3 regions of the Streptomyces xiamenensis genome follow, and region 1 is predicted to be linked to each of the others. Evidence: predicted binding sites of a transcription regulator. Region 1 holds the regulator's gene; each other region holds the start of a gene.
The links. Region 1 encodes HrcA, which represses chaperone genes, less so after heat shock. Its sites were predicted from a motif close to TTNGCACTCNGNNNNNCNGAGTGCNAA; they were not measured.
Positions count from the first base shown of each region.

Region 1 (7,843 bases):
GCCTGCACCACCGTGATCCGGGGGGCGGCCGGCGGCTCGGAGCGGACCGCGTCCACCGTCACCACCAGCCGGTCCTTGCCCTCGACGGCGGCGACCGTGCCGGCGGCGCCGGTGCCCGCGCCGTCGGTGAGGACGACCTCCTCGCCCACCCGCAGCCGCCGCACCGACACCGCGTGCCGGCCCTCGGCGCCGTCCAGGGTCAGCGAGGAACCCGCCCGTGCCCCCGTCAGCGGTCCGTCCGTCACAAAGACCGGAGCCGTCATCGTTCTTCCGTAACGCCTTTCCTAGGTACGGCCGTTGAAGGCGTCCTTCAGCCGCGAGAAGAGGCCCTGCTGCCCCGGCTGAAACTGACCGAGCGGCCGCTCCTCACCCCGGAGCTTCGCCAGCCGCCGCAGCAGCTCCTCCTGCTCGGGGTCGAGCTTCGACGGAGTCTGCACCTCGACATGGACCACCAGATCACCGCGCCCGTTGCTGCGCAGATGCGTCACACCCCGGCCGTGCAGCGGGATCGACTGGCCGGACTGCGTCCCGGGCCGGATGTCGACCTCCTCCGTGCCGTCCAGCGTCTCCAGCGGCACCTTGGTGCCGAGCGAGGCGGCCGTCATCGGGATGGTGACCGTGCAGTGCAGATCGTCTCCGCGCCGCTGGAAGACCGGATGCGCGCTCTCGCGGATCTCCACGTACAGGTCGCCGGCCGGGCCGCCACCGGGACCGACCTCGCCCTCGCCCGCCAGCTGGATGCGGGTGCCGTTGTCGACACCGGCCGGGATCTTCACCGTGAGCGTGCGCCGCGACCGTACCCGGCCGTCGCCCGCGCACTCGGGGCACGGGGTCGGGACGACCGTGCCGAAGCCCTGGCACTGCGGACACGGCCGCGAGGTCATGACCTGCCCCAGGAAGGAGCGGGTGACCTGCGAGACCTCGCCCCGGCCCCGGCACATGTCACACGTCTGAGCGGAGGTACCGGGCGCGGCGCCCTCACCGTTGCACGTGTTGCACACGGTGGCGGTGTCGACCTGGATCTCCTTGGTCGTGCCGAAGGCCGCCTCCTTGAGGTCGATCTCCAGCCGGATCATGGCGTCCTGGCCGCGCCGGGTGCGCGACTTCGGGCCCCGCTGCTGGGCGGTGCCGAAGAAGGCGTCCATGATGTCCGAGAAGTTCCCGAACCCGGCCGCCCCGCCGAATCCCGCAGCGCCCGCCCCGCCGCCGGGACCCATCGGGTCCCCGCCGAGGTCGTACATCTGTTTCTTCTGCGGGTCGGAGAGCACCTCGTAGGCGGTGTTGATCTCCTTGAACCGCTCCTGGGTCTTGGGGTCCGGATTCACATCCGGGTGCAGCTCCCTCGCCAGTCTGCGGAAGGCCTTCTTGATCTCGTCCTGTGAGGCATCACGCTGCACGCCCAGGATCGCGTAGTAGTCCGTCGCCACCTAATTCTCCGCGAGGATCTGTCCGACGTACCGTGCCACTGCGCGCACCGCTCCCATCGTTCCGGGGTAGTCCATGCGGGTCGGTCCGACCACGCCGAGTTTCGCGACCGCCTCGTTACCGGAACCGTAGCCGACCGCCACGACCGATGTGGAGGTCAGCCCCTCATGAGCGTTCTCATGCCCGATGCGCACGGTCATACCCGTGTCCTTGGCCTCGCCGAGCAGCCGGAGCAGCACCACGTGCTCCTCCAGCGCCTCCAGCACCGGCCGGATCGTCAGCGGGAAGTCCTGGCCGAACCGGGTCAGATTGGCGGTGCCGCCGATGACCAGGCGTTCCTCGGTCTCCTCGACCAGGGTTTCCAGCAGGGTGGACAGCACCGTGGACACCGTGCCCCGGTCCTCACTGTCGAAGGACTCGGGCAGGTCCTGCACCAGCCGGGGCACCTCGGCGAAGCGCTCGCCCACGATCCGGCTGTTCAGCCGGGCCCGCAGGTCGGCCAGCGAGGTCTCCCCGAACGGCGCGGGGCAGTCCACCATGCGCTGCTCGACCCGCCCGGTGTCGGTGATCAGCACCAGCATCACCCGGGCCGGGGCCAGCGAGAGCAGTTCGACGTGCCGCACCGTGGAGCGGCTCAGCGAGGGGTACTGCACCACGGCGACCTGCCGGGTGAGCGTGGCCAGCAGCCGCACCGTACGGCCCACGACGTCGTCGAGGTCGACGGCGCCCTCCAGGAAGCTGGAGATGGCGCGCCGCTCGGCGGTGGTCAGCGGCTTGACGTCGGCGAGCTTGTCGACGAACAGCCGGTAGCCCTTGTCGGTGGGCACCCGTCCGGCGCTGGTGTGGGGCTGGGCGATGTAGCCCTCCTCCTCCAGCGCCGCCATGTCGTTGCGCACCGTCGCCGGGGACACCTGGAGGTTGTGCCGCTCCGTCAGCGCCTTGGAACCCACCGGCTCCTCGGTGCCGACATAGTCCTGGACGATGGCCCGCAGCACTTCCAGTCTGCGTTCACTGAGCATGCAGCGACACCTCCCGTCCGGCCGCATTCCCGTCAGTACCGTCCTGGCACTCATCCACTCCGAGTGCCAATCCCTGGTCCAGTGTACGGCCGGGTAGCAAGGCCAGGGAAAGCGCGACCGCCCGACGGTATCGCGGGAGTAGCCCCGTAAGGCAGAGCATGCCCCGCTCCGTGACGTTAACTTCGCACTGTGGAGACCTCTTGGGAAGAGCTTGCCCCGGGCGTACTGCGGATCCGGCTGCCCGGCTGGGACGAGACGGTGGGCGCGATCGCGGGCGCGCGCGGGGTGCTGCTGGTGGACGCGGGCCCCTCCCCGGACGCGGCCGGGGCGATCCGGGCGGAGCTGCGCGGCCTGCTGGGACTGCCGGTGCGCTGGGTGGTGCTGACCCATCCGCACTTCGATCACGTCCTCGGGGCCGGCGGTTACCCCGGGGCACGGGTGTACGGGGAGCTGGGCGATCCGGCGGAGCTGGCGGCGGACGCGGTACGGCACGGGATGCCGGAGGCGGAGGCGGCGCAGGGCGCGGCGGCGCTGGCGGAGGTACGGACTCAGCCGGTGGAATCGCGGCTGTCTCTGTACCTGGGGGGCGGGCGCACCGTGTCGGTGGCGCGGCTGGGCCCCGCGCACACCCCCCACGACATGGTGGTGAAGGTGGACGACATCGTCTTCTGCGGCGACCTGGTGGAGGAGTCGGGCGAGCCGCAGGCCGGGCCCGACGCCGACCCGGCCGCCTGGCCCGCCGCGCTGGACCGGCTGCTGGAGCTGGGCGGCCCGCGGGCCCGGTACGTTCCGGGGCACGGCGCGGTGGTGGACGCCGCGTTCGTACGCGCCCAGCGCGCCTTTCTCGCCGCACGCGCCGGGGCACAATGACGGCCATGCGCAGCAGAGAGTACGGCCCCGACCTGACCCCGCCGTGGAAGCGGTCCGCCCCCGTCCCCGAGGTGCCGGCCGAGCCCGGTCTCGTGGTGGAGGAGGCCGGCACCGGGTACTGCGGGGCGGTGATCCGCTGCGAGAAGACGGCGCAGGGGCCGACGGTGACGCTGGAGGACCGGTTCGGCAAGCGGCGGGTGTTCCCGCTGGAGCCGCGCGGCTTCCTGCTGGAGGGCAATCCGGTGACGCTGACCCTGCCCAGGCCGGCCGGCTCCCGTCCCGCGTCGGGGCCGGCGCGGACCGCCTCCGGCTCGGTGGCGGTCCCCGGGGCGCGGGCCCGGGTGGCGCGCGCCGGGCGGATCTATGTGGAGGGGCGCCACGACGCGGAGCTGGTGGAGAAGGTCTGGGGCGATGACCTGCGGATCGAGGGGGTGGTCGTCGAGTATCTGGAGGGCATCGACGACCTCCCGGCGATCGTCCGGGAGTTCGGGCCGAGTGCCGACGCCCGGCTCGGGGTGCTGGTGGACCATCTGGTGCCGGGGTCCAAGGAGTCCCGGATCGCGGCCAGCGTGACGGACCCGAACGTGCTGATCGTGGGCCACCCGTTCATCGACATCTGGGAGGCGGTCAAGCCGTCCTCGGTGGGCATCGCCGCCTGGCCGCGGGTGCCGCGCGGCCAGGACTGGAAGACGGGGGTGTGCCGCGCCCTGGGCTGGCCGGCCAACACCGGCGCCGCCTGGCAGCACATCCTGGGGAAGGTGCACAGCTTCCGCGACCTGGAGCCCACCCTGCTGGGCCCGGTGGAACACCTGATCGACCACGTCACGGTGGGCGGCCCGGTGCCCTGAGCACGGATGCCGGACAATGGAGGGCATGCCCTCCGTCCTGCCCGATGGCGAGCCCGTCCCCGAGGACGGCTCGCTGCCCGCCGCCGCCCTGACCGGGGCCGCCGGCCGGCCGCTCGCGTTCTACCTGCACGTGCCGTACTGCGCCACCCGCTGCGGCTACTGCGACTTCAACACCTACACCGCCGCCGAGCTGCGCGGCGCGGACGGGGCGATCGCCTCCCGGGAGAACTACGCGGCGACCCTCGCCGAGGAGATCCGGCTGGCCCGCAAGGTGCTGGGCGACGACCCGCGCCCGGTGTCGACGGTCTTCGTCGGCGGCGGCACCCCCACCCTGCTGCCGGCCGCCGATCTCGGCGCGATGCTGGGCGCCGTGCGCGAGGAGTTCGGACTGGCGCCGGACGCCGAGGTGACCACCGAGGCCAACCCGGACTCGGTGGACCCCGCCTACCTGGCGGAGCTGCGCGCGGCCGGCTTCAACAGGATCTCCTTCGGCATGCAGAGCGCCAGCCCTCACGTACTGAACATCCTGGAGCGCACCCACACCCCCGGCCGCCCCGAGGCGTGCGTGGCCGAGGCCCGCGCCGCCGGGTTCGCGCACGTCAATCTCGACCTGATCTACGGCACCCCCGGCGAGTCCGACGCGGACTGGCGCGGCACGCTGGAGGCGGCGGTGGCCGCCGGGCCCGACCACGTCTCGGCGTACTCGCTCATCGTCGAGGAGGGCACCCGGCTCGCCGGGCGGGTGCGGCGCGGCGAGATCCCGATGACGGACGACGACGTGCACGCGGACCGCTACCTGATCGCCGAGGAGACCCTTTCGGCGGCCGGATTCGGCTGGTACGAGGTGTCCAACTGGGCCACTTCGGAGGCCGCGCGCTGCCGGCACAACGAGCTGTACTGGACGGGCGCCGACTGGTGGGGCGCCGGGCCCGGCGCCCACAGCCACGTGGGCGGGGTCCGCTGGTGGAACGTGAAGCACCCCGCCGCGTACACGCGGGCGCTGGCCGCCGGCCGCTCCCCCGGTGCCGGGCGCGAGCTGCTGTCTGCGGAGGACCGGCGCGTGGAGCGCATCCTGCTGGAGCTGCGCCTGGTGGCCGGCTGCGAGCTGACGCTGCTGCGCGAGGCCGGAACGGCGGCGGCCGCCCGCGCGCTGGCGGACGGCCTGCTGGACCCGGCGGCCCACGACGCCGGCCGGGCGGCCCTCACCCTCAAGGGCCGCCTGCTGGCCGACGCGCTGGTCCGCGACCTGATCGACTGACGCACCGCCTCGCGGCGCCCCGCGCCTCAGGTGCGCGGGGCGTACATCTCGTCGATCAGTTCCTTGTACTCGCCCTCGACGACCGGCCGCTTCATCTTCAGGCTCGGCGTCAGCTCCCCGTGCTCCACATCGAGGTCGCGGGGCAGCAGCCGGAACTGCCGGATGGTCTGCCAGCGCTGGAGGCCCTCGTTGAGCTGCCCCACGTACCCGTCGATGAGCTCACGGGTGCGCGGGTCGGCCATGACCTGGGCGTACGTCGTGCCGGCCATGCCGTTCTCGGCCGCCCAGCCCAGGATCATCGCCTCGTCCAGGCCGATCAGCGCGGAGCAGAACTTCCGGTCCGCGCCGATGACGAGCACGTTGGAGACGTAGGGACAGACCGCCTTGAAGCGCCCCTCGATCTCGGTGGGCGCCACGTACTTGCCGACCGAGGTCTTGAACAGGTCCTTCTTGCGGTCGGTGATCTTCAGATAGCCGTCGTCGGACAGCTCACCGATGTCCCCGGTGTGGAACCAGCCGTCCTCCTCCAGGACCTCCGCGGTCAGCTCCGGCTTGCCGTGGTAGCCCTCCATGATCCCCGGGCCGCGCAGCAGGATCTCGCCGTCCTCCTCCGCGATGCGCACCTCGCAGCCGGGCAGCGCCTTGCCGACCGTCCCGGTGCGGTAGCCGACCTCGGGGTTCACGAAGCTCGCCGCGGCGGACTCGGTCAGCCCGTAGCCCTCCAGGATGTGGATCCCGGCGCCGGAGAAGAAGTAGCCGATGTCGGGGGCCAGCGCGGCCGAGCCCGAGACCGTACCGCGCAGGTTGCCGCCCATGGCGGTGCGCAGCTTCGCGTAGACGAGGGTGTCGGCCACCTTGTGCCGCGCCGACAGGGCGAAGGGCACGGACGCGGAGCCGGTGCGCCGGTAGTTCTCCTGCGAGACCTTCGCGTACTCCACGGCCGTGCGCGCCGCCCACTCGAAGATCTTCAGCTTGGCGGCGCCGCCCGCGCGCGCCTTGGCCTGCGCGCCGTTGTAGACCCGCTCGAAGATGCGGGGCACGGCGGCCATGTAGGTGGGCCGGACCACCGGCAGGTTCTCCACGATCTTGTCGGCGCGGCCGTCCACCGCGCTGACATGGCCGACCTTCACGTGGGCCGAGATCAGCACCTTGCCGAAGATGTGCGCCAGCGGCAGCCACAGGTACTGCACGTCGTCGGAGCGCAGCAGGTTGATGGCCTCGATCGCGTACCCCATGTACGACCAGGTGTCCTGCCTGAGCCGGACGCCCTTGGGTCTGCCGGTGGTGCCCGAGGTGTAGATGAGGGTGGCCAGCTGCTCGGGGCGCAGCGCGGCCACGGCCTCCTTGACGGCCTCGGGGTGCTTGTCGAGGTAGGCGGCGCCGCGCTCGGCGAGGTCCGACAGGGAGAGCACCCAGCCCTCGGGGTCGCCCTCGGCGGGCACCGCGTCGGCGTCCTCGATCACCACGACGTGTTCGAGGGCGGTCAGCTCGGCGCGGCGCTCGCGCGCCTTGGCCAGTTGCTCGGCGTCCTCCGCGATCAGGATTTTGCTGCCGGAGTCGGCGAGGATGTACGCGGTCTCGTCGGCGTTGGTCTGCGTGTAGATGGTGGTGGTGGCCGCCCCGGCGCACATCACGCCCAGGTCGGACAGGATCCAGTCCACGCGGGTGGTGGAGGCGATGGCGACGCGCTCCTGCGGGCGCACCCCGAGGTCCATCAGCCCGGCGGAGATGGCGAAGACCCGGTCGGCGGCCTGGGCCCAGGTGTAGGAGGCCCAGTCGGCCGGTCCGGTGCCGGAGGCCGGCGGGACGGGGTAGCGGTACGCCTCCCGGTCCGGGGTGGCGGCCACACGGTCGAGGAACAGCTGCGCCAGGGACGGTGGACGGTTCTCGATCGACTGGTGCTGCTGCTCGCTCACGGCTTCCTCCGGTCCCGCGCCCATGCGGGCGACACATGGGTGACTGATGAGTAACTCATGGGTAACTTGGGACGATCAGATTACGGGCCAACCCTCCCGGGCGTAAGGCCCGTAACGCCCACACCTCGCTTTACTTCTTGTTCTTCCCGTCGGCGCCGCCCGCGCCGTCGGAGTCGGAGGACAGCGCGGCGATGAAGGCGTCCTGCGGAACCTCCACCCGGCCCACCATCTTCATGCGCTTCTTGCCCTCCTTCTGCTTCTCCAGCAGCTTGCGCTTGCGCGAGATGTCACCGCCGTAGCACTTGGAGAGCACGTCCTTGCGGATCGCGCGCACCGTCTCGCGCGCGATCACGCGCGAGCCGATGGCGGCCTGGATGGGCACCTCGAACTGCTGGCGCGGGATGAGCTCGCGCAGCTTGGAGGCCATCTTGACGCCGTACGCGTACGCCTTGTCCTTGTGCACGATCGCCGAGAACGCGTCGACCGGGTCACCGTGCAGCAGGATGT
Region 1 is NZ_CP009922.3:1,606,842-1,614,684, forward strand. It holds gene SXIM_RS07360 (16S rRNA (uracil(1498)-N(3))-methyltransferase) at 1-263, opposite strand, end outside; gene dnaJ (molecular chaperone DnaJ) at 285-1,427, opposite strand; gene hrcA (heat-inducible transcriptional repressor HrcA) at 1,428-2,444, opposite strand; gene SXIM_RS07375 (MBL fold metallo-hydrolase) at 2,634-3,314, shown strand; gene SXIM_RS07380 (DUF3097 domain-containing protein) at 3,320-4,162, shown strand; gene hemW (radical SAM family heme chaperone HemW) at 4,179-5,420, shown strand; gene SXIM_RS07390 (AMP-dependent synthetase/ligase) at 5,447-7,360, opposite strand; gene lepA (translation elongation factor 4) at 7,467-7,843, opposite strand, start outside.

Region 2 (7,843 bases), 2.0 Mb from region 1:
CGCCGTGGTGACCCGCTCCACGCCGGGCACGGTGGCGACCGCGCGGCGCAGGGCTTCCCGGGCGAGCGGGGAGTCGTCGCAGACAAGAACGGACGTCATGGCCGGCCTCCGCAGCTGATGCGCATCACGTTGAGCCTCCAGGCTGTTGTGTGTCGTCACCTGTGCGATTGACAGCCCCGGACCCTGGTCCGGGCGGTGGTCTCTTCCGTCAACCGCCTCCGCCCTCTCAACGACGGTCACCCGAAAGAGTTACGGCTTCCGCACTTCACCTTCGATCGTCGTTGGGCTATCAACCCCACAGCCTTCAGCACTCTACGTGACGCTTCCGTCACGCGATAGGTGCTTCCATCCAACACGCCGAACATTCGTTTTTGCCCTATTTAGACGCGCTTGTTCATTTTGAGAGGTTTCCGGATATATTCGGCTGGTAGTCATATTTACATCTGCCCGACGGCGGCGGATGTGGACTGACCGAGCCAGGCCAGCACGACAGCTCGTATCCGATGGGACACTCTCATGGCAGATTTCTCCCGCCTCCCGGGCCCGAACGCCGACCTGTGGGACTGGCAGCTGCTCGCCGCCTGCCGGGGCGTGGACAGTTCCCTCTTCTTCCACCCCGAGGGCGAGCGCGGTGCCGCCCGCAGCGCCCGCGAGACGCAGGCCAAGGAGGTGTGCATGCGCTGCCCGGTGCGCTCGGAGTGCGCCGCGCACGCGCTGGCCGTCCGCGAGCCGTACGGCGTGTGGGGCGGACTGACCGAGGACGAGCGCGAGGAGCTGATGGGGCGGGCCCGCAGAGGTCTCGTCGACGCGAGCACGCCAACCCGCCGGGACTGAGCGGAGGCGACCGACTACCGTCTCCGCTTATGACAACTGCATTGGTGACGGGAGCCACCGCCGGGATCGGGGCCGCCTTCGCACGGCGACTGGCGCGCGACGGCCACAATCTGGTGCTGGTGGCACGGGACGCGCAACGGCTGCGGAGCACGGCGGCGGAGCTGCACGATCTGCACGGGATCGAGGCGGCCGTGCTGGTCGCCGACCTGGCCGAGGACGAGGGGATCGAGGCGGTCGAGGAACGGCTGGGCGACCGCCGCCACCCTGTGGACCTGCTGGTCAACAACGCCGGCTTCGGCCTCAAGGGGGTCTATCCGGAGGTCCCCATGGCGGACGAGCTGCGGATGCTGAAGGTGCACTGCGAGGCGGTGCTGCGGCTGACGACGGCGGCCGTCACCACCATGCGGCTGCGGCGGCGCGGCGGGGTGGTGAACGTGGCGTCGGTGGCGGCGTTCGTGCCGCGCGGCACGTACGGGGCGTCCAAGGCGTGGGTCGTCCAGTTCACCCAGGGCGCGGCCCGGGACATGGCGGGCAGCGGGGTGCGGCTGATGGCGCTGTGCCCGGGGTTCGTGCGCACCGAGTTCCACCAGCGGGCGCGGATGGGCACGAAGGCCATTCCGGAGTGGATGTGGCTGGACGCCGACAAGGTGGTGGACGCGGGGCTGCGGGACCTGGCCCGGGGTCGCACGGTCTCGATCCCCGATCCCCGCTACAAGGCCCTGATGGGCGCGGCCAAGCTGGTGCCGCGCGGGGCGCTGGGCGGGATCACGGGCCGGGCGGGGCGGAAGTACGGGCCGCGGCGGGAGGGCCCGGATACCCCCGGGGCGTAGGAGGAAATGACCATCCTCCCGGTTTTACGCTGGCAGTGTGAAGTGAATGCACTCTCCCGAGGGAATCCACCCATGACATTCGTGCAGGTAATTGATCTCAAAACCACACGGGTCGGTGAGATGAACCGCCTGATGGATCGCTGGACCGAGGCGACCCGCGGGAAGCGAACGGCCACTCACTCGATCGTCGGCAAGGACCGGTCGGATTCCACTCACGTCGTGGAGATCGTGGAGTTTCCCTCGTACGAGGAGGCGATGAGGAATTCGAAGCTCCCGGAGACCGACCGGATATTCAAGGAGATGATGGAACTGTGCGACGACGTCCCGCGCTTCACCGACCTGGACGTCGTCCGCGACGAGCAGCTCAACAAGCGAGCGGTACGCGCCTTCTTCGAGACCGTGATCAATGACCGGGAGCTGGAGGCGGCGGACGGGTTCATGAGCCCGGACTACGCCGACCACGACCCGGGCAATCCGGCCGATCCCCACGGGCTGCGGGAGTTCAAGGAGCAGGTGGGCATGTACATGAGCGCCTTCGAACCGGTGATCGTCATCGAGGACCAGATCGCGGAAGGGGATCTGGTGACGACCCGGTGGACGGTGACAGGCACCCACTCCGGTGAGTACCTGGGGCTCGAACCCACGGGCCGGGCGCTGACCATCACCGGCCACACCACTTTCCGTTTCGCGGACGGGAAGATCGCCGAGGGCTGGTGGAACTGGGACCAGCTCGGTGTGATGAGCCAGCTCGGCCTGGTCGAGACCTAGCCGGTCGCGGCCTGGCCGGTCGAAACCTGGCGAGCCGTATCGGGCGCGCCGCCGCTGTCACGGGAGAAGGCCCCCACCCCGCCCGGGAAACGGGCGAGCCGGGGGCCTTCCGTACGCACTGGTACCGGTGTCAGTGGCTGTGGCCGTGACCGCCGGCGGCCTCCGGCTCCTCTTCCTTCTTCTCCACCACGAGGGTCTCGGTGGTGAGCAGCAGGGAGGCGATGGAGGCGGCGTTCTCCAGCGCGGAGCGGGTGACCTTGACGGGGTCGATGACGCCGGCCTTCACCAGGTCGCCGTACTCGCCGGTGGCGGCGTTGAAGCCCTCACCCTTGTCCAGGTCGGCGACCTTGGAGGTGATGACATAGCCCTCCAGGCCGGCGTTCTCGGCGATCCAGCGCAGCGGCTCGACGACGGCGCGGCGGACGACGGCGACACCGGTGGCCTCGTCGCCCTCCTTGCCCAGGCCGCCTTCCAGCACCTTGGCGGCGTGCACCAGCGAGGCGCCACCACCGGGGACGATGCCCTCCTCGACCGCGGCGCGGGTCGCGGAGATGGCGTCCTCCAGACGGTGCTTCTTCTCCTTGAGCTCCACCTCGGTGGCGGCACCGACGCGGATCACGCACACGCCGCCGGCCAGCTTGGCGAGGCGCTCCTGGAGCTTCTCGCGGTCCCAGTCGGAGTCGGTGGACTCGATCTCGGCCTTGATCTGGTTGACGCGGCCGGTGACGTCGGCGGTGTCGCCGGCGCCGTCCACGATGGTGGTGTCGTCCTTGGTGATGGTGACCCGGCGGGCGGTGCCGAGCACGTCGAGCCCGGCCTGCTCCAGCTTGAGGCCGACCTCCTCGGAGATCACGGTCGCGTTGGTGAGGGTCGCGATGTCACCGAGCATGGCCTTGCGGCGGTCACCGAAGCCGGGCGCCTTGACGGCGACCGCGTTGAAGGTGCCGCGGATCTTGTTGACGACGAGGGTGGAGAGCGCCTCGCCCTCCACGTCCTCGGCGATGATCAGCAGCGGCTTGGAGGCCCCGCCGGCCTGCATGATCTTCTCCAGCAGCGGGAGCAGGTCCTGGATGGAGGAGATCTTGCCCTGGTGGATCAGGATGTACGGGTCGTCGAGGACGGCCTCCATACGCTCCTGGTCGGTGACGAAGTACGGGGAGAGGTAGCCCTTGTCGAAGGCCATGCCCTCGGTGAAGTCCAGCTCCAGGCCGAAGGTCTGGGACTCCTCGACGGTGATGACACCGTCCTTGCCGACCTTGTCCATCGCCTGCGCGATGAGCTCGCCGACCTGCTTGTCCTGGGCGGACAGCGCGGCGACGGCGGCGATGTCCTCCTTGGAGTCGATCGGACGGGCGGTGGCCAGCAGGTCCTCGGAGATGGCGCGGACCGCGGCGTCGATGCCCTTCTTCAGGGCGGCCGGGGAGGCACCGGCGGCGACGTTGCGCAGACCCTCGCGGACCAGCGCCTGGGCCAGGACGGTGGCGGTGGTGGTGCCGTCACCCGCGATGTCGTTGGTCTTGGTCGCCACCTCCTTCACGAGCTGGGCGCCGAGGTTCTCGTAGGGGTCCTCGATCTCCACCTCACGGGCGATGGTGACGCCGTCGTTGGTGATGGTCGGGGCGCCGAACTTCTTGTCGATGACCACGTTGCGGCCCTTGGGGCCGATGGTCACCTTCACCGCGTCGGCGAGCTGGTTGACACCGCGCTCGAGGGCGCGCCGGGCGTCCTCGTCGAACTTCAGGATCTTCGCCATGACGTGCGTATCCCTCGTAAAAGTGTGTGGAAGCTGGAAAGCCGGAGCGAGCTGGCTGGCTCAGCTCGGACGAAAAGGCAGCCGCGCCCCTACTTCCCGGCTTGTCGATGACGGGGGAGCCGGGGCGCGGCCGGGTGAAGCGAAGCGCTGGGGCTTACTTCTCGATGATGGCGAGCACATCGCGGGCGGAGAGCACCAGGTACTCCTCGCCGTTGTACTTCACCTCGGTGCCGCCGTACTTGCTGTACAGCACGATGTCGCCGACCTTGACGTCGAGCGGCAGGCGGTCGCCGTTCTCGAAGCGGCCCGGGCCCACGGCGAGGACGGTGCCCTCCTGGGGCTTCTCCTTCGCGGTGTCCGGGATGACCAGGCCGGAGGCCGTGGTCTGCTCGGCATCGAGCGGCTGGACGACGATGCGGTCCTCGAGCGGCTTGATGGCAACCTTGGAACTGGTGGTGGCGGTCACGTCCGACCTCCCCCTTCGGAGAGCTCTTGAGGGTCTGCTGTCTTGTGATAGCGCCCTGGAGGACCCGTCGTCGCGGGTGCCGGATCCGCCCGTCGCGCATGCTGGCACTCGCCGGTGGAGAGTGCCAGTCTTGAGAGTAGGCGGCGATTAGCACTCAGTCAACCAGAGTGCCAACACGCGCCCCTGCCGCGTCCCGTGGGCGTTCCCCGTGACCGACTCGGAGGGCTCAGAGATAGTCCTCCAGGCGGGCGACGGCGAAACCCTGGGAGGTGGCGGTGTCCAGGACTCGGCGGATCATGTCGGGCATCGTGCCCGCCCATTCCGAGCTGCCGCGGAAGTGGGTGAGGATGATGTCCCCGGGGTGGAACTCGCGGTCGGGGCGGCCCCATTCGATGCGGTCGGGGAATGCCTCCTCGGCCCACAGCGGGACCACCTCCACGCCGCAGGAGGCCGCCGCGCGCAGCGTCTCGCGGTCGTAGGCGCCGTAGGGCGGGCGGAACATCACGGGGCGTTCGCCCATCTCCTCCTCCAGGGTGTCCTGCTGGTCGCAGATCTCCTCGCGCTGCCCGGACGCGGAGAGCCGGGGCAGCTCACGGTGGTTGACGGTGTGGTTGTGGATGCCCCAGCCGTCGTCCCGGGCCTCGCGGAAGTAGTCGTAGTCGTCCCTGGCCACGTAGTCGGAGAGGAAGGCGCTGACGGGGACGTCGAGCTCGCGGAGCATCTCCAGCAGGCCGGGGTCCTTGTGGGCGCCGTCGTCGATGGTGAGGAAGACGACCTTGTCGTCGGTGGGCACCCGGGTGATGACGGCGGGCAGGCCGTCGCCGGTGATGTGCCCCGGCTCGGTGACGGGTTCGGCCTTCTTCGCGGGCGGGGCCGGCGGGCGCAGCGGCGCCTTGCGCAGGCCCCAGCTCTTGGCGGCGGCGAGCCGCTTGGCCTCGGCCTTCACCAGGCCCTCGGCGTAGGTGGCGAGCGCGTCGGCGGCGGTGCGGGCCTGGGCGCGCTGCGGCGTGCCCAGGGCGGCGACCGGGGCGGCGGCGTCCGCGCCGGAGGAGGAGGCGGTGGTGGCGGTGCCGCAGGACAGGAGGGTGAGTCCGAGTATGGCGAGACCGGTTCCGGTGACTCCGGTCCAGAAAAAAGACTTTTGTCTTACTTGTCTGATAATCCTCATGGAACGGATGCTGACACCGGCCGCCAGGGACACGCGGCACGACCTTCCGGCCCGCCAGGGAGAATGACCCACGTGGCCGCACCCGATTCCTCCGCCCGATCGACCTTCGACGCCCTGCTGAGCAGCGAGGGCCGGCAGTTGCTGGCCGAACTGCGGGACTTCGACCCGGCGGACGAGCTGACCCTCGCCACCCGGCTGCGCCGCGACCACCCCGCCGGGCTGGTGTCCGCCGCGCTCGGCCAGGCCCGGCTGCGGCAGCGCGCGGTGGCGAAGTTCGGGGCCGCCGACGCGGCCCGCATGTACTTCACGCCCAACGGCGTGGAACAGGCCACCCGGACCACCGTCGCGACCTGGCGGGCCCGGCGGATGGCGGGCCTGGGCATCCGCCGGGTGGCCGATCTGTGCTGCGGCATCGGCGGCGACGCGATCGCGCTGGCCCGGGAGGGTATCGAGGTCCTCGCCGTCGACCGCGACCCGCTGACCTGCGCCGTGGCCGAGGCCAACGCCGAGGCGCTGGGCCTGGACGGACTCATCGAGGTGCGCCGCGGCGATGTCACCGAGGTGGACACCAGGGGGTACGACGCCGTGTTCCTCGACCCGGCCCGGCGCGGCGGGCGCGGCCGGATCTTCGACCCCGAGGCGTACTCACCGCCGCTGTCCTGGGCGATCGCGGCGGCCACCGCCGCCCCGTACGCCGCGGTGAAGATCGCCCCCGGCATCCCGCACGAGGCGATCCCGGAGCAGGCCGAGGCGGAGTGGGTCTCGGACCGCGGAGAGGTCAAGGAGGCGGTGCTGTGGTTCGGCACCGGCGGGGCCGGCGTACGCCGCGCCACCCTGCTGCCGGCCGGGGACACCCTCACCGGCGACACCGGCCAGGCGCCTTCGGGGGCGCCGGGGCGCTATCTGTACGAGCCGGACGGGGCGGTGATCCGCGCCCATCTGGTGGCGGAGACGGCCCGGCGGCTCGGCGGCCGGCTGCTGGACCCCACCATCGCGTACATCACGACGGACGAGCCGGCCGGGGGCGCCGGGCCGGACGCGGCGGGCTCCCCGTACGCGAGCGGGTACGAGATCGACGAGGTGCTGCCGTTCCACGTGAAGCGGCTGCGGGCGCTGCTGCGCGAGCGCGGGGTGGGGACGGTCACCATCAAGAAGCGTGGCTCCGCGATCGATCCGGACGAGCTGCGCAAGCGCCTCAAGCCCAGCGGCCCGGGTCGGGCCACGGTCGTCGTCACCCGGCTCGCCGGCGCCCCGGTCATGCTGCTGGTCCGTCCGCTGCCGCGTCCTCCAGCGTGAGCAGGGCGCCCAGCAGGGCCGCGCAGCCCTCGGGGCCCAGCGGTGCCACCAGATGGCGGCGGAGCGCGCCGGCCAGGGCCCGGGCGGCGGCGGTGGCGGTGGCGGCGCCCTCCTCGGTGAGCACGGCGTAGACCACCCGGCGGTCGGTGCGGGAGGGGCGGCGGTCCACCAGTCCCTGCTGGGCGAGCCGGTCCACGACCTTGGTGGTGCCGGCGGTGGAGAAGCCCAGGGTCTCGGTCAGTTCGCGCATCGGGGCGGACCGTGAAGGGGCGGCCAGCAGATGCCACAGCACCTGGAACGAGGAGGCGGCGACGCCCGTACCGGCGGCGACCTCGGCCAGCAGCCGGTCGTTCAGGCGGCGGAAGCCGCTCTGCATGGCGTGCCAGTGCTGGAGGAGTTCACGATCCTCGGCCCCGGGGCAGTCCTCCTGGGGTCGCTCCGCCGGGGGATCCACCGGGGAGCCTTCGCCCTGTTCCGTCCGCATGCCGAACTCCGTCCTCTTGCGGAAGGATAACCGGCATCGTTAATATCTCGCTAGTTACCTAATAACCAGCAAGAGGATTGTCATGTCAGATGATCTTTCGTCCGGGCTGCTGGCCGGCCGCTGGACACTGGACGCCGCCCACTCCACCGTCCACTTCGCCCGCAAGGGACTGTGGGGGCTGATCACCGTCACGGGCACCTTCGGCGAGATCGCCGGTCACGCCGACGTACTGGCGGACGGCACC
Region 2 is NZ_CP009922.3:3,563,349-3,571,191, reverse strand. It holds gene SXIM_RS16490 (response regulator transcription factor) at 1-99, opposite strand, end outside; gene SXIM_RS16485 (WhiB family transcriptional regulator) at 517-834, shown strand; gene SXIM_RS16480 (SDR family NAD(P)-dependent oxidoreductase) at 864-1,664, shown strand; gene SXIM_RS16475 (ester cyclase) at 1,737-2,432, shown strand; gene groL (chaperonin GroEL) at 2,563-4,185, opposite strand; gene groES (co-chaperone GroES) at 4,340-4,651, opposite strand; gene SXIM_RS16460 (polysaccharide deacetylase family protein) at 4,878-5,819, opposite strand; gene SXIM_RS16455 (THUMP-like domain-containing protein) at 5,883-7,115, shown strand; gene SXIM_RS16450 (MarR family winged helix-turn-helix transcriptional regulator) at 7,075-7,599, opposite strand; gene SXIM_RS16445 (YceI family protein) at 7,682-7,843, shown strand, end outside.
Region 2: groES (co-chaperone GroES) is a predicted target of HrcA. The motif match lies at 4,799-4,825, and genes of this name have one in related genera.

Region 3 (7,843 bases), 580 kb from region 1:
GGTGGCGCCTTCGTCGCGGCCGGCGGGCCCTCGCGGGCGTCGGCGACCGTCACCGTCACCGGTTCCCTCCCCGGGGCCGGCGCGTCGCCGGGCAGAGCCATCGCCAGCACGGCAGCCGCCACCGCGAGGCCCGCCGCCCAGCCACGGGCCCGGCCCCGTACCAGCTGCCGCGGCCCGAACCGCCGAACGCGCGGACGCAGCGGTGCGAAGGCCGGCACCACGGAACGGGCCGAGCCGGAGCCGGAGCCGTGGCTGGAGTCGGATCCGGAGAGGGAGACCGGAGAAGGCGGAGCAGCAGAAGTGGAGGGGGCGGGGGAATCGCGTGGGGGTGTTGTGGTCGCTGTCATGCGGCCACTGTGTCCTGCGGCGCGAGACCTCGCCGCAGGCTGGGGAAAACGCCGGGGCTGTGGATAACTCCGTCACCCACACGGGTGGGTCAGGGCAGCTCTATGCCCGGCTCCTGCCCCAGCAGGGCCGTCGCGCACCCGCAATCGCGCTCACCCGTGACGGGCAGCGCGGCCACCGCGTCGAAGAGCACCTCGCGCAGCCGCCCGATGTTCTGGCCGAAGACCTCCAGCACCTCGGCGTGCGAGACGCCCTCGCCGCTCTCCGCCCCCGCGTCCAGATCCGTGACCAGGGTCAGCGAGGTGTAGCAGAGCTCCAGCTCCCGGGCGAGCACCGCCTCCGGGTGGCCGGTCATGCCCACCACGGACCAGCCCTGCGCGGCGTGCCAGCGCGATTCGGCGCGGGTGGAGAAGCGCGGGCCCTCGATCACGCACAGCGTGCCGCTGTCCACCGGCTCCCAGCCCCGCCCGCGGGCGGCGGCCAGCGCCACCCGGCGCCCGGTGGCGCAGTACGGGTCGGAGAACGTCAGGTGCACCACGTTCGGCACCTGGCCGTCCTCGCGCTGCTCGCCGTCGTAGTACGTCTGCGCGCGGCCCTTGGTGCGGTCCACCAGCTGGTCGGGCACCAGCAGCGTGCCGGGCCCGTACTCGGGGCGCAGCCCGCCCACCGCGCACGGGCCGAGTACCTGGCGCACCCCGAGGGAGCGCAGCGCCCACAGGTTCGCCCGGTAGTTGATCCGGTGCGGCGGCAGTCCGTGCTTGCGGCCGTGCCGCGGGAGGAACGCCACCCGGCGGCCGGCGATCTCGCCGAGGAAGAGGGAGTCGCTGGGCGCCCCGTACGGCGTCTCGACCGTGACTTCGGTCACATCGTCCAGGAAGGAGTAGAAACCCGACCCGCCGATGACGCCGATCTCCGCCTCGGCCGCGCTCATGCGGCGGAGGTCGAGCCGGCCGAGGTCGAGGACGACGAGGCCGAGGACGACGAGGACGCGGCGGGCGCCGGGGTGCCGCCGCCCGTCGAGGACCCGGAGGACCCCGCGGAGGGCGCGTCGGAGCCCGACTTCTTCTCGGTCTTGGCGCCGCTGTCCGCCTTCTGGGCCGAGGAGGCCGCCGGGCTGCTGCTCGACGAGCTGTTACGGCTGTCGTTGCGGTAGAAGCCGGAACCCTTGAAGACGATGCCGACCGCCGAGAACACCTTCTTCAGCCGCCCCTGGCAGCTGGGGCACTCGGTGAGCGCGTCATCGGTGAACTTCTGCACCACTTCGAGGCCCTCTTGGCACGCGGTGCACTGATACTGATACGTCGGCACGTGATCCTCCTGGCACTCTTCTCCACCGAGTGCTAACGACGGTCCATCGTGCAACATTCCGGGTACGGAAGTCCACTGCCGACCCCCACCGGTCCCACAACCGCGCTCCTCAGTGCCCGGCGCCGCGCCGTACTCCCGTGCTGCCGCGCCCGCCCAGCCAGCCCACCAGCCGCCCGCCCCGGCTCACCGCGAGCAGCCGCCGTTCCACCTCGTCCCGCACCGGCTCCGTCGCCACCACCAGCAGTTCGTCCCCCTCCCGCAGCACCGCCGACGGGGCCGGTACGAAGCCCGTGCCGCCCCGTACCACCAGCATCACCGCCGCTCCGGCGGGCAGCCGCAGCTCCGCGATCTCCACTCCGGCCATCCGGGACCGCCGCGGCACCGCGCACGTCAGCAGATGCCCGAAGCCACCGAGACGCTCCAGCGGCGTCGACTCGATGTCCAGTTCCACCCCTGCCCCCGCCTCGCCGCCCAGCCGCAGCCGGCGCGCCAGCGCGGGCAGCGTCGGCCCCTGCGCCAGGGTGAAGACCACCACCAGCACGAACACGATGTGGAAGATCCGGTCGCTGTCCGGCACCCCCGCCACCACCGGGATGATCGCCAGCACGATGGGGACGGCACCGCGCAGCCCCGCCCACGACAGCAGCGCCTGTTCCCGCCACCGCTGCCCGAAGGGCGTCGTGCACACCGCCACCGACACCGGCCGCGCCACCAGCGTCAGCACCGCCCCGACCAGCACCGCCGGCCAGAAGTCCCGCAGCAGGTCGGACGGCTCCACCAGCAGCCCCAGCAGCACGAACAGGCCGATCTGCGCCAGCCATGCCAGGGCGTCCGCGAACCCGCGCGTCACCGGCCGGTGCGGCAGCCGCGCGTTGCCCAGCACAAGCCCCGCGACATAGGTGGCCAGGAAGCCGCTGCCGCCCGCCAGCGCGCCCGCCGCGTACGCCAGCACCGTCAGCGCCACCACCGCGATCGGATACAGGCCGGAGGCCGGCAGCGCCACCCGCCGCAGTGCCAGCTCACCCAGCCGCCCCACGGCCAGGCCCACGCCGAGGCCGATCGCCAGCTGAAGCGCCATCAGGGGCACCAGGACGTACCAGGCGTGCCCGCCGCCCGCCCAGCCCCCGCTCCACAGGCCGCCCCCGCCCCCGCCCAGGTCGGAGAAGGCCACCACCAGCAGCACCACCGGCGCGTCGTTGAACCCCGACTCCGCCTCCAGCAGGCCGCTCAGCCGGCGCGGCAGCGGCACCCGGCGCAGGACGGAGAAGACCGCGGCGGCGTCCGTCGAGGACACCACGGCTCCCATCACCAGCGCGGACCGCCACTCCAGGCCCACCAGGTAGTGCGCGCCGACGGCCGTGATGCCCACGCTCAGCGCGACCCCGGCGGTGGCCAGTACGGCGGCGGCCGGGACCGCGGGGCGGATGTCGCGCCAGCGGGTGGACAGGCCGCCCTCCGCCAGGATCACCACCAGCGCCGCGTACCCGAGCACCTGGGTGGTCTCCGGGTCGTGGAAGTCCAGGCCGAGGCCGTCCTGCCCCAGGACGACGCCGATGGCCAGATACAGCAGCAGGGACGGCAGTCCGCTGCGCGAGGTGAGCCGGACGGCGGCGACGGCGACCAGCAGGACCAGGGCGCACAGCAGCAGGAACTCGTTGAGGCGGTCGACCGTCAGCGTCGCGTCCTCTCGTCCTCGTCGCCCCCCGGCCCGGTGCCCGCCCCCGCTCTCGCAGCCGTCGGCGGTTTCCTGGGTCCGCGCGGTTCCCGTGCCTGCCGGGACCCCCGTGACGCCTTGGCCATTTTGCTGATTCGCGCGGATTTCACCCTGCTATGACGCGCGCCCTCGCGGCGGGTGACTCCCCGTAGGCTCACCCCAGTGGCCGTATGTCTATGGTTGCTTCCATCCGCTCACCAGGCCTGTGAAGGACACAGATGCCCGCCAACAAGCCCTCGCGACGCCTCCGTGTGTTCGTGATCGCTGTCGTACTGATCGTCCTCTCCGGATTGGGGTACGGCGCTTTCTGGACCGTGAGCACCGTGCGGGCGTCCTACCCGCAGGTGTCGGGGGAGATAGAAATCGACGGGCTGAACGGCCCGGTCACCGTGCAGCGGGACGGCAACGGCATCCCGCGCCTGTACGCCGACACCGCCGAGGACCTCTTCCGCGCCCAGGGCTATGTGCATGCCCAGGACCGGTTCTGGGAGATGGACGTCCGCCGGCACATGACCTCCGGCCGGCTCTCGGAGATGTTCGGCGAGGGCCAGGTGGAGACGGACGCCTTCCTGCGCACCCTGGGGTGGCGGCAGATCGCGCAGCAGGAGTACGACGAGGAGCTGGCGCCGGAGACCAAGGCGTACCTGGAGGCGTACGCGGAGGGCGTGAACTCGTACCTGGGCACGCGCAGCGGCGCCGAGCTCTCGGTGGAGTACGCGGCGCTCGGTTTCCTCAACGACTACGCGCCCGAACCGTGGGACCCGGTCGATTCGGTGGCCTGGCTGAAGGCCATGGCGTGGGATCTGCGCGGCAACATGGAGGACGAGGTCGACCGCTCGCTGCTCGCCGGGCGGCTGAGCCCCGAGCAGATCGAGGAGCTGTACCCCGGCTACCCGTACGACCGCAACAACCCGATCGTCGAGGCGATCGGCGACCAGGGCGACGGCTCGGGGACCGCCGGCGACGGTACGGCCGATGGTTCGGCCGACGGGTCCTCCGCCGATGACGCGGTGGGCGGAGTGGGGACGCAGCTGGGCGCGCTCGCCGCGACTCTGGACGAGATCCCGGCGCTGCTGGGCCCGGCGGGTCCCGGCATCGGCTCCAACTCGTGGGTGGTGTCCGGTGAGTACACGACGACCGGGCTGCCGCTGCTGGCGAACGACCCGCACCTGGGCCCCTCGCTGCCCTCGGTCTGGTACCAGATGGGCCTGTACTGCAACGAGGTGACGGCCGAGTGCCCGTTCGAGGTGTCCGGGTTCTCCTTCTCCGGGATGCCGGGCGTGGTCATCGGCCACAACGAGGACATCGCCTGGGGCTTCACCAACCTCGGCGCGGACGTGACCGATCTGCGGCTGGAAAAGCTCAACGACGGCAACTATCTGCGCGACGGTGAGCAGAAGCCGTACGAGACCCGCACCGAGCTGATCAAGGTGGCGGGCGGTGAGGACCGCGAGATCACCGTGCGGTCCACCGAGAACGGCCCGATCGTCTCCGACCGGCACGACGACTTCGCCGAGACCGGCCAGACCGCGCCGGTGGACGCCGGCGCCCCGGACCGCGGCAACGGCTACGCCGTCTCGCTGAGCTGGACCGCGCTGGAGCCGGCCAACACCATGGACGCCGTCTTCGGCCTCAACACCGCCACCGACTTCGACGCCTTCCGGGCCGCCGCCGCCGACTTCGCCGTCCCGGCCCAGAACATGATCTACGCCGACACCTCCGGCAACATCGGCTACCAGGCGCCCGGCCGGATCCCGGTGCGCGGCGAGGGCGACGGCCGCTACCCGGCGCCCGGCTGGGACCCGGCGTACGACTGGACCGGCTACGTGCCCTTCGAGGAACTGCCCTGGGAGCTGAACCCGGAGCGCGGCTACATCGTCACCGCCAACCAGGCGGTCATCGACCCGGCGTCCTACGAGCACTTCCTCACCGAGGACTGGAGCTACGGCACGCGCAGCCAGCGGATCGAGGATCTGCTGGTGTCGAAGATCGAGGACGGCGGCAAGATCTCGATGGGCGACATGCAGTCCATCCAGATCGACAACAGCAACGAGATGGCCCGCGTCCTGGTGCCCTACCTGCTGGACATCGAGATCTCCGACCCCTACGTCCGCGAGGCGCAGGAGCTGCTGGAGGGCTGGGACTACAGCCAGGACTCCGACTCGGCCGCCGCCGCGTACTACAACGCGGTGTGGGCCAACACGCTCCAGCTCGCCTTCGGCCACAAGCTCCCCAAGGAGCTGCGGGTGGAGGGCCAGTGCCTGCGGGTGCGCCCGGCGGACGACTCGGCGCCGCTGGAGGACGCCAACGGCCAGGCGCTGTTCGACACGGAGTGCGGCGAGCGCTCCCCGGACTCGGCGTGGCCGGACGGCGGGGACCGCTGGTTCGAGGTGGTGCGCGTCCTGATCGAGGAGCCGGACAGCGACTGGTGGACGACCCCGGCCACCCGCACCGAGCCGGCCGCCACCGACCGCGACGAGCTGCTGGCGCGGGCGATGCGCGATGCCCGCTGGGAGCTGACCGCGAAGCTGGGCAAGGACATCGACACCTGGAGCTGGGGCCGGCTGCACCAGCTGACCCTCACCAATCAGACCCTCGGTGAGGAGGGCCCGGGCCCGCTGCGCTGGATGCTCAACCGCGGCCCGTGGAACCTGTCGGGCGGCGCGGACGCCGTCAACGCCACCGCGTGGAACGCGGCGGGCGGCTACGAGACGACGTGGGTGCCCTCCATGCGGATGATCGTGTCGCTCGCCGACTTCGACGAGTCGCTGTGGATCAACCTGTCGGGCGCCTCGGGGCACGCGTACCACGAGCACTACACCGACCAGACGGGGATGTGGGCGCGGGGCGAGTTCCTGCCCTGGCCCTCCAGCGCCGAGGCGGTCGCGGAACGCACCCGGGACACCCTCACGCTGACCCCGGGCGGCGCCCGCGAGGACACGGGCGAGGACGCCGGGGACGAGTAACGGCGCCAGCGGACGGGGCGGGGCCGGTACGTCGTACGTACCGGCCCCGCCCCGCCGTCGTGTCGGCCCGCTCCACCCCGCTCAGCGAGGGAAGCGGTGCACTCCCTCGGGGGTGACCGCCACCCGTACCGGGCGGTCGTGCGGCTCCACCGGCAGCCGTCCGACCACCTCGTGCCCGTACAGCAGCACCACCGGCGCCGGATCCGCCCCGGCTGCCGCCAGCCGGGCCAGCACCCGGTCGTAGCTGCCGCCGCCGCGCCCCATCCGCACCCCGTGCGCGTCCACCGCGAGCCCCGGCAGCAGCACCACGTCCGCGTCCAGCACCGCCTCGCGGCCCAGCCGCTCCCCGCCCGGCTCCCGCAGCCGCATCCGGCCGCCGCGCTCCGTCTCCACCAGCGCGCCGGGCCCCTCGTACACGCCCCAGTCCAGGTCGTCGTCCGCCAGCAGCACCGGCAGCAGCACCCGCACGCCGCGCTCGCGCAGCGCGTCCAGCAGCGCCCCGGTGCCCGGCTCGTGGCCCACCGACACATACGCGGCGACCGTGCGCGCCGTGGCCAGCTCCGGCAGGCCCAGGGCGCGGTCGGCCAGCGCCACGGCGGCCTGCGCGACCTCCTCGTCGCTCAGCGCGGCCCGTACCGCCAGCAGATCGCGGCGCACCGCCCGTTTGCCGTCGGCCGTGGCCCCTGCGACATGATCCATTTCGTCATCCTCGCGTAAAGGGTCCAAGCACACTAGCTGGATAAAGTGACGGGCATGACATCACCTCGCCCCCGGATCAGCAAGGCTGTCATCGCTGCCGCCGGGCTCGGGACCCGGTTCCTCCCCGCCACCAAGGCCACCCCCAAGGAAATGCTGCCGGTGGTCGACCAGCCGGCCATCCAGTACGTGGTGGAGGAAGCCACCAGCGCGGGCCTCACCGACGTGCTGATGATCACCGGGCGCAACAAACGTCCCCTGGAAGACCACTTCGACCGCAACTACGAGCTGGAGGACGCGCTGCGCCGCAAGGGCGACCTCGACCGGCTCTCCCGGGTCCAGGAGTCCACCGCCCTGGCCACCATGCACTACGTCCGCCAGGGCGACCCCAAGGGCCTGGGGCACGCCGTACTGTGCGCCGCCCCGCACGTCGGCGACCAGCCCTTCGCCGTCCTGCTGGGCGACGACCTCATCGACCCGCGCGACCCGCTGCTCACCCGGATGACCGCCGTCCAGGAGGAGCGCGGCGGCTCCGTCATCGCGCTGATGGAGGTCGACCCCTCCCAGATCCACCTCTACGGCTGCGCCGCCGTCGAATCCACCGGGCAGGACGGCGTGCACCGCGTCACCGACCTGGTGGAAAAGCCCGACCGGGCCGACGCCCCCAGCAACCTCGCCGTCATCGGCCGCTACGTCCTGGACCCCGGCGTCTTCGAGGTGCTGCGCGAGACCCCGCCGGGCCGCGGCGGCGAGATCCAGCTGACCGACGCCCTCCAGACGATGGCCACCTCCGACGTGAGCGGCGGCCCGGTGT
Region 3 is NZ_CP009922.3:2,183,191-2,191,033, reverse strand. It holds gene SXIM_RS09885 (hypothetical protein) at 1-347, opposite strand, end outside; gene SXIM_RS09880 (S-methyl-5'-thioadenosine phosphorylase) at 437-1,276, opposite strand; gene SXIM_RS09875 (FmdB family zinc ribbon protein) at 1,273-1,653, opposite strand; gene SXIM_RS09870 (potassium/proton antiporter) at 1,763-3,328, opposite strand; gene SXIM_RS09865 (penicillin acylase family protein) at 3,586-6,333, shown strand; gene SXIM_RS09860 (5-formyltetrahydrofolate cyclo-ligase) at 6,415-7,032, opposite strand; gene galU (UTP--glucose-1-phosphate uridylyltransferase GalU) at 7,087-7,843, shown strand, end outside.
Region 3: SXIM_RS09875 (FmdB family zinc ribbon protein) is a predicted target of HrcA. The motif match lies at 1,663-1,689, and genes of this name have one in related genera.